Regions from separate parts of the Geobacillus sp. BMUD genome, predicted to be linked through region 2. Evidence: riboswitches for the same ligand, from Rfam matches in the RefSeq annotation. Region 2 holds a riboswitch; the other holds the start of a gene.
The links. Region 2 has a riboswitch for S-adenosylmethionine ahead of metK (methionine adenosyltransferase). Riboswitches for the same ligand answer to the same signal wherever they lie in the genome.

Region 1 (4,252 bases), on a different contig from region 2:
CAGTTGCATAATGGCGGCGATTTTCACCGGTTTTTTCAGTTTTTCCGGAATGGCCGCCTGCTCGCTGCTCGCGGCGGTTGAGCTGTTGGACGATGCGTCGTCGTTGTTGTTCGTTTGTTTCGTTTCATTGGCCGGCTTGGCGCTCATGGCGTCTTGCTCGTTCGTGCAGCCGGCTACGATGGAGAACACAGCAAAGAAAAGAAGAAAAAGGAACGATAAGGCCTTAAATTGTTTCATGGTGCTCCTCCTTTGCGAATAACGATGGCAGCGCCGTTTCGTAACGGCCGCGGACGATGCCTTTTTCGGTAATGATGGCGGTAATGAGTTCGTTTGGCGTCACGTCAAACGCCGGGTTGTACACGTTGACGCCTTCCGGGGCGATGCGCACGCCGGCGAGATGGGTCACTTCGTCCGGATGGCGCTCTTCAATCGGGATGTCCGCCCCTGTTTTTGTCTTGATGTCGATCGTTGACAGCGGGGCGGCGACGTAAAACGGAATGCCGAACGATTGGGCGAGCAAAGCGAGACCGAACGTGCCGATTTTGTTCGCCGTGTCGCCGTTTCGCGCGATCCGGTCGGCGCCGACGATGATGGCGTTAATGTGTTTCGCCTTGATCGTTTGCGCCGCCATGTTGTCGGTAATAAGCGTCACATCGACGCCTGCTTGCATCAGCTCCCATGTGGTCAGGCGCGCCCCTTGCAAAACGGGACGTGTCTCAAGGGCGTAGACGGACAGCTCGATTCTTTTTTCTTTCGCCAAATAAAACGGGGCGAGCGCCGTCCCGTAGCGGGCGGTGGCGATCGAACCGGCGTTGCAAATCGTCATCACCCGGTCGCCCGGGCGGAAAAGGGACAAGGCGTATTCACCGATGCGGCGACACACATCCTCATCTTCGATTTGGATGCGGATCGCTTCGTGAATGAGCGTTGTTTTCGCTTCGTTGACGGAAGCGGCGCTGTTCGCGGCGGCGACGAGCCGGTCGAGCGCCCAAAACAAGTTGACGGCCGTCGGGCGCGCGCTCGCTAAGTAGTCGCGGTCTTGTTGCAAGCGGCGCTGAAATTCGTCCACCGCTTCGGTTTCATAGCGCGAGGCGGCGAGCGCCAAGCCGTAGGCAGCCGTGATGCCGATCGCCGGCGCCCCGCGCACTTTCAACGTCGCGATCGCTTCATGGACGTCTTCGATTGTACGCAAGTCGATGTATTCGGTGACCGATGGCAGTTTTTGCTGGTTTAAAATCGTGATATGCGTCTCGCGCCATTCGACAGAGCGCGGGATGACAAATGAGTTCATCGTCGTCTTCCTTTCTCGGTTGGTCGATTGGCCTGGGCTGGCGTTGGACGGCCGGCCCGGGCAGAGGGTGTCATCGTTCCGTTTCGACGAACAGGCGGCGGAAGCCGTCCGTTCCCGCCAGTTCGGTGCGCTCAACGATCAGGCGGCGACCGAGACGGAGCGCGTGCCGTTTCGCAGCGAGCCGTTCGTCTTTTTGTTCAATGCCGTCGAGATCCGCCACATGGGCGAGGCCGATCGTCCGGCGGATGACTTCGCAGCCGGCAAAACCGACGGCGTCAACGAACGCCTGCCGCAGCACCTCATCAAGCAGTCCGGGCGTCGCGGCGTACGTTTCGACGCTTTCGGTGCGCCAAAGCTCCGAGAATACAGACTTAAAAACGTCCCACGTCCGGTCGATATGATCAAAGAGCGGACGGCGCTCCGATTCAGGGCGGGACAACGCATTTAACAGCAAGTTGGCGAAAAATTGGCCAAGGTCAAACCCGATCGGGCCGTAAAAGGCGAATTCCGGGTCGATCACTTTCGTTTCGTCGTCGCTGGCGAAAATGCTGCCAGTGTGTAAGTCTCCGTGCAGCAGTACATCCGCTTCAGTTAAAAACTTGCGCTTCAGCTTCGCTGCTTCGAGGCGGAGGCGGTCATCTTGCCAAAGCGCTTCAACGTCTGGGCGCAATTCGTCCTCAAAGTTGTTCGTGTCATGGTCGAAAAACGGATCGGTAAAGACAAGGTCTTCCGTAATTTTGCACAGTTCCGGATTGACGAAGTTTTGCGCCAGTTTCTTTTTCTCCTGCTGGTTCATGCCGAAATCAGACGTGTAAAACGCCGTTTTGGCGATGAATTCGCCGATATGCCGCGACAACAGCGGGTACGTTTTCCCTTCGATCAGCCCTTTGCGCGCGATTTGCAGGCGAGACAAATCTTCCATCACCGTGATGGCGAGCGATTCGTCAGAATAGTAGACTTTCGGGACGTATTGCGGCACATAGCTGGCAAACGTGCGCAGCGCGTTGCTTTCAATGACGGCGCGCTTTAACGTAAGCGGCCAGCTTTCCCCGACAACTTTCGCGTACGGCAGCGCTTGTTTGATGATGACGCCTTGCTTTGTTGCTTGGTCAACGATATGAAAAACAAGGTTCAAGTTTCCGTCGCCGATCTCACGGCACAGAAGCGGCGCCCCGTCGCGGAACAAGCCGAGGCGGACAGCGAGCGCCACCGCCTTTGGTTCGGTCAGCGGTTCGTAAACCGATGTTTGCACAGTCGTCATATTCATGTTCCCCCTTTTTTCATTTCGCTCATTTTCAAATGCCGATGTTGACGCTGCACCAGAAGTTCGGCGTTTTCGGCAAATGAAAAAGCCTCTTTCGCATATGAAAGAGGCTTGAAGATTCATGGATTCTTCGCGCCTCTTATCTTTCAGAAAGACATCGGTCTTTCTGTTGGACTTAGCACCGTGCCCTGCGGAAGCATAACGCTTCCGGCGCCGCCCTTGGCGTGCGCCCTATCTCACGATAGCATTACGGTCGGTTGCTGGGCTTCATTGGGCCAATTCCCTCAGCCAACTCTTGATAAGAGTACCGGTTTCTCGTATTCAATTTTGGGAATTTTCGCGATGTTCCCAATCGTTTGGTTGCTTGATTCGAATGATACATGGTCGATCCATCGATTGTCAATACGTTTTGAAAAATTTTTTTGCCGCTTCGTAGTCATGCGGCCGGCGGTCGGCAAATACTGGGATGCGCGTACGGACGTCCGCAACGAGCGCAGGGTCAATGTCCGCCGCGACCATGCCAGGCTTCTCATCCGCCTCGGCGATCACTTCGCCCCATGGATCAATGATGAGCGAATGTCCGGCGAACACGTTGTTCGGGTCGCGCCCCGCCCGGTTGCAGGCGATGACGTAGCATTGGTTTTCAATCGCCCGCGCCATCAGGAGCGTCCGCCAATGGTGCAGGCGGGGAAGCGGCCATTCGGCGACGACAAACAGCACTTCCGCCCCGGCTAAGGTGTGGGCGCGAATCCACTCCGGAAAGCGGATGTCATAGCAGATGACCCCGGCGCACGAAACCCCGTCGAGCGAAAACAAACCTAAGCTGCTTCCCGGCTGCAAATACAAATGTTCATCCATCAGCCGAAACAGATGAAGCTTGCTGTATTCACTGACGATTTGACCGCTCCGGTCAGCCACGATCATCGTGTTCGTCACGCCGGTTGCTGTTTTTTTAGCGACCGAGCCGGCGACGAAATGAACACCGTACGTTTGCGCCAGGCGGGAGACGAATACTTTCGTCCGTTCGGCGTTGTCATCGGCAATCTCATCTAAGCGCGTTAAATCGTAACCGGTCGTCCATAGCTCCGGCAGGACGATGATGTCAGCGCCGTCCTTGGCGGCGGATTGCACGGCTGTTTCGGCTCGCTGTTCGTTTGTTTGTGGATCGCCAAACGCGATATCGAGTTGGAGGCAAGCGATGCGGATGGTCATTGTGTTTCACCCCAATAAAAAATTTGCTTTACATTTTGCTTTTTACGATATATGATTTTGCACTAGAATTTCAAGAATTTTTCAAGAAGGTGTGGGCGATGACGATGGAATTTCCTTTTTCCGAGCTGCTTGAGCAGCTGCCAAAGCAATTTTTCGCCTCGCTTGTCGCAAAAGTTGGGGAGAAAATCAAAGCCGGATGCGACGTGATCAATTTAGGGCAGGGCAATCCGGACCAGCCGACGCCCAAGCATATCGTTGAGGCGATGCAGCGGGCGGCGGCCAATCCGAAATACCATAAATATTCGCCGTTTCAAGGCTACTCCTTTTTGAAAGAAGCCATCGCCGCGTTTTACGCACGTGAATATGGGGTGAAGATTGACCCAGCCCGCGAAGTCGCCATTTTGTTCGGCGGCAAGGCCGGGCTTGTCGAGCTGCCGCTTTGTCTCGTCAACCCGGGTGATGTGGTGCTTGTTCCGGATCCAGGC
Region 2 (4,252 bases):
GCCGATTAGGACGACGCGGCGTTCAAACGAGATGATGATGAACGCTTCCGAGCGCGTGCCGTCCACAGCTGGATTCGCCTTAAAGTTCGGCGCGCAAATGACGGTGAATTGCGGTTCATGCGCGGCGAGCTCTTCGGCGCTTGGCCGGATGAACAGCTGATGGACGAACAAGTTGTGCCAGGCGAATTCGTTCACGACTTGAATCGGCAGCCGGGATTTCGGATCGGCGCCGGCAAAGCCTTTAAAGACGAACAGTTCATCTTTTTTCATTAAATAATCGAGCACTTTGTCGTACAGTTTATCAAACGTCTCCGGAGACATCGGCTGGTTGATTGTCCCCCAGTCGATCGTTTGCTTCGTTGACGGTTCTTCGACGATGTATTTGTCTTTGGGCGACCGCCCCGTGTACTTGCCGGTCGTGACGGCGACGGCGCCGGTGTGCGTCAGCCGACCTTCCTTCCGTTGCAGCACTTTTTCGACGAGTTCAGCGACGGACAGTTGGTGGTGGACGTACGGTTTTTGCAGCAAGAGATCGAGTTTATTGGTCATATTGGCAATCCCCATGTTCAAAACCTGCCTTCTTTATTAGAATCACTCTTGAAAATAGTATAACACATTTTTATTAATAGTCCATACTAATTGTGTGGGTTTTTCAAACTTTATTTTTCCCAATGTGTCGATTTCTTTGAGGAAAGAATGTTCATGACTGGAAATAATAAAAAATGAATTTCGATAGTTGACTTTGCCGATTCCATTGCGATAAGATAAGTCATTGAACGGATACTCTTATCCCGAGCCGGCGGAGGGACAGGCCCGATGAAGCCCAGCAACCGTCACAACTGTACATGTGTGAAATGGTGCTAACCTGTGGCAAGGCGCAGTCCTTGAACGATAAGAGTGAAAGGAAGCAATACGATTGCCATGACCTTTCCTCAGCCGTTACAGGAAAGGTTTTTTATATTGCGAAGCGAAAAAGGGAAATGAGTTCCGTGTCGCCACATTATGCCAAGAGGAGGAAACAAACCGAATGTCAGCCAAACGCCGCTTGTTTACTTCAGAATCTGTAACCGAAGGACATCCGGATAAAATTTGCGACCAAATTTCCGATGCGATTTTGGATGCCATCTTGGAAAAAGATCCGAACGCCCGCGTTGCTTGCGAAACGAGCGTCACGACCGGACTGGTGCTCGTGAGCGGGGAAATTACGACGTCGACGTATGTGGACATTCCGCGCATCGTCCGCGATACGGTTCGCGAAATCGGCTATACGCGCGCCAAGTACGGATTTGACGCCGATACGTGCGCAGTGCTCACGTCGATTGACGAGCAGTCGCCGGATATCGCGATGGGGGTGGACCGAGCGCTCGAGGCGCGCGAAGGTCAGATGACTGACGAGGAAATTGAAGCGATCGGCGCCGGCGACCAAGGGCTCATGTTTGGGTTCGCCTGCAATGAGACGGAAGAATTGATGCCGCTGCCGATTTCGCTTGCGCACCGCTTGGCGCGCCGCTTGGCGGAAGTGCGCAAAACGGACGTCTTGCCGTACTTGCGCCCAGACGGGAAAACGCAAGTGACGATCGAATATGATGAAAACGGTAAACCGGTGCGCGTCGATACGATCGTCGTTTCCGCACAGCACCATCCGGAAATTACGCAAGAGCAAATCCAGCGCGACATTAAAGAACATGTGATCAAACCGGTCGTGCCGGCGGAGCTGCTGGATGAGAACACGAACTATTTCATCAACCCGACCGGACGGTTCGTCATCGGCGGTCCGCAAGGGGATGCCGGGTTGACGGGGCGGAAAATCATCGTCGATACGTACGGCGGCTACGCCCGTCACGGCGGCGGCGCGTTCTCGGGCAAAGACCCGACGAAAGTCGACCGTTCGGCAGCGTATGCGGCCCGCTATGTCGCGAAAAACATCGTCGCAGCTGGCCTTGCCGACAAGTGCGAAGTGCAGCTCGCCTACGCGATCGGCGTCGCCCGCCCGGTTTCGATTTCGATCGATACATTCGGCACCGGCAAAGTGTCCGAAGACATTTTAATTGAAGTCGTCCGCAACAACTTTGATCTCCGTCCGGCGGGCATCATCAAAATGCTCGACCTTCGCCGTCCGATTTACAAACAGACGGCCGCTTACGGCCATTTCGGGCGCACGGACATCGACCTGCCGTGGGAGCGCACCGACAAAGCCGCCTTGTTGAAAGAACAAGCGTTGGCGTTGGCGAACAAACAATAAAGAAAAAAAGAGGGTGGCCTACAGGCGATAGCCGGCCGCCCTCTTTTTTATTTTTTGTTTTGGCATAGGCGTGTGCTGGGAATGGATGGCCCTGCGATCGGTGAGCGGTCGCCAACGGCCGTTTGCCTCTGTCGTTGGCCTGTTTGTGCCAGGGGACGCGCCTGCAGGGGCTTGGCGATGGGGGCAACCTTCCCGCCGCTGGCGCCGGTTAGGTCTGATTGGCCCGCTGTTGTTGCAGTACTTTGTAATACTGTCCTTTCTCGACATATTCGCGGCGGATGCGCTCCATTTCGCGGATGTCGTCTTCCGTCAGTTCGCGGACGACTTTCGCCGGCCGGCCGAGGGCGAGCGTGTTGGGCGGAATTTTTTTGCCTGGCGGCACCAAACTGCCGGCGCCGATAAACGCGCCTTCCCCAATTTCTGCACGGTCCAGAATGATCGAGCCCATGCCGATCAAGGCGTTTTTGCGAACGATGGCGCTGTGCAAAATGACTTGATGGCCGACCGTCACCCCGTCCTCAATAATAAGCGGATTGTTTGGACTTTGATGCAAAATTGAGTTATCTTGAATATTGACCCGATTGCCAATCACCGTCGGTGCTACGTCGCCGCGAATGACGGTATTGAACCAAATGCTCGTCTCTTCGCCGATGGTGACATCGCCGGTGATCGTCACATAGTCGGCGATAAAGGCGGATGCGGCAATTTGCGGTGTTTTGCCTTTGTATGGGTAAATCATGGGCGTTCGTTCCTTTCCGTTTCAAAATCGATCGTTCACCATGTATTGTACAACGCTGCGTCCAAATCGCCAACGAAAGCGAGCACGCCTAATCGGGATTGGTGAAAAATGTTTCTTTTCGCCCGATGAGTGATTGGGATAGGGAAAGAAGATCCGAATTTCACAAAACTTCTCAACGTGAGAAAAACCGTTTTTGAGCGGCTTTTTCATTTCATTGCCAACCCCTTTTATGGTTTGCCCCAGCTGCAGGGATGGCAATACTGGAAAACGAGATTGCAGGCTGTTCAGACGCGAAACGATTTTGGTTGCCGATAAGATGGAAATGCTAGGAGACGAGACCATGGTGTTTGCACCTGAGGTGAGCCGATTGAACATTCCGAAAAACCCCATCGCCTTGATGAAAACGGTGTATCGTGACGTGCTTCCGCTTGTCCACCGTGAGCTTGCCTATTGGCAGCGCCAAGCTGAGCGCATTCCTGACCCGGAATTGCGGCGCCAGGCGCTCGCGAGCATCGCCTCAAAAACGTTCCATTGCGAAGGCGGCTCCATTTTGGCGCTCTTGGCCGGAGAAAACATGGAGGATTGCATCCGCTTTATCGTTGCTTACCAGACGATCAGCGATTATTTGGATAATTTGTGCGACCGCAGCACCTCGCTTGATCCGCTCGACTTTCGCGCCTTGCACGATTCGATGCCGGACGCTTTGACGATCGGCGCGGAGCCGTCGAACTATTACCGCCATCGCCGAGAACAGGAAGACGGTGGCTATTTGCCGGCGCTTGTGCGCACGTGCCAAGAGGTGCTCGAGACGGTGCGCCATTATGAGACGGTCGCCCCGTTTTTGCATGAATTGGCCGGATATTATTGCGACTTGCAAGTGCATAAACATGTCGAAGCGAGCGAGCGGGTGCCGCGGCTGGAGAAATGGTTCGAGCAATACAAAGCCGCCTTGCCGCCGATGGAATGGTATGAGTTTTCCGCCTGCTCCGGTTCGACGCTCGGCATTTTCTGCCTTGTCGCCTATGCGTTTGGCGAATCGCTGCCGCCGGAGATGGCGAGACAAGTGCGCGACGGCTATTTTCCGTACATTCAAGGGCTGCACATTTTGCTTGACTATTTGATCGATCAAGAGGAAGACCGGGAAGGCGGCGACCTGAACTTTTGTTTTTACTATCCGAATGAAACGGTGATGCTTGAGCGGCTTTGCCATTTCATCGAAGAGGCCGACCGCCATGTCGGCGCGCTCCCGCACGGCGAGTTTCATCGCCTCA

Region 1: linked by a shared signal. The riboswitch ahead of mtnK (S-methyl-5-thioribose kinase) and the one ahead of metK (methionine adenosyltransferase) in region 2 are both predicted to bind S-adenosylmethionine.

The regions. Positions count from the first base shown of each region.
Region 1 covers NZ_SDLA01000001.1:77,179-81,430, forward strand. The annotation lists gene ETC05_RS00345 (sugar ABC transporter substrate-binding protein) at 1-237, opposite strand, end outside; gene mtnA (S-methyl-5-thioribose-1-phosphate isomerase) at 224-1,291, opposite strand; gene mtnK (S-methyl-5-thioribose kinase) at 1,362-2,552, opposite strand; SAM riboswitch class I at 2,692-2,860, opposite strand; gene ETC05_RS00360 (carbon-nitrogen family hydrolase) at 2,955-3,767, opposite strand; gene ETC05_RS00365 (pyridoxal phosphate-dependent aminotransferase) at 3,866-4,252, shown strand, end outside.
Region 2 covers NZ_SDLA01000002.1:395,592-399,843, reverse strand. The annotation lists gene pckA (phosphoenolpyruvate carboxykinase (ATP)) at 1-564, opposite strand, end outside; SAM riboswitch class I at 784-898, shown strand; gene metK (methionine adenosyltransferase) at 1,028-2,242, shown strand; gene ETC05_RS05700 (gamma carbonic anhydrase) at 2,451-2,981, opposite strand; gene ETC05_RS05695 (tetraprenyl-beta-curcumene synthase family protein) at 3,322-4,252, shown strand, end outside.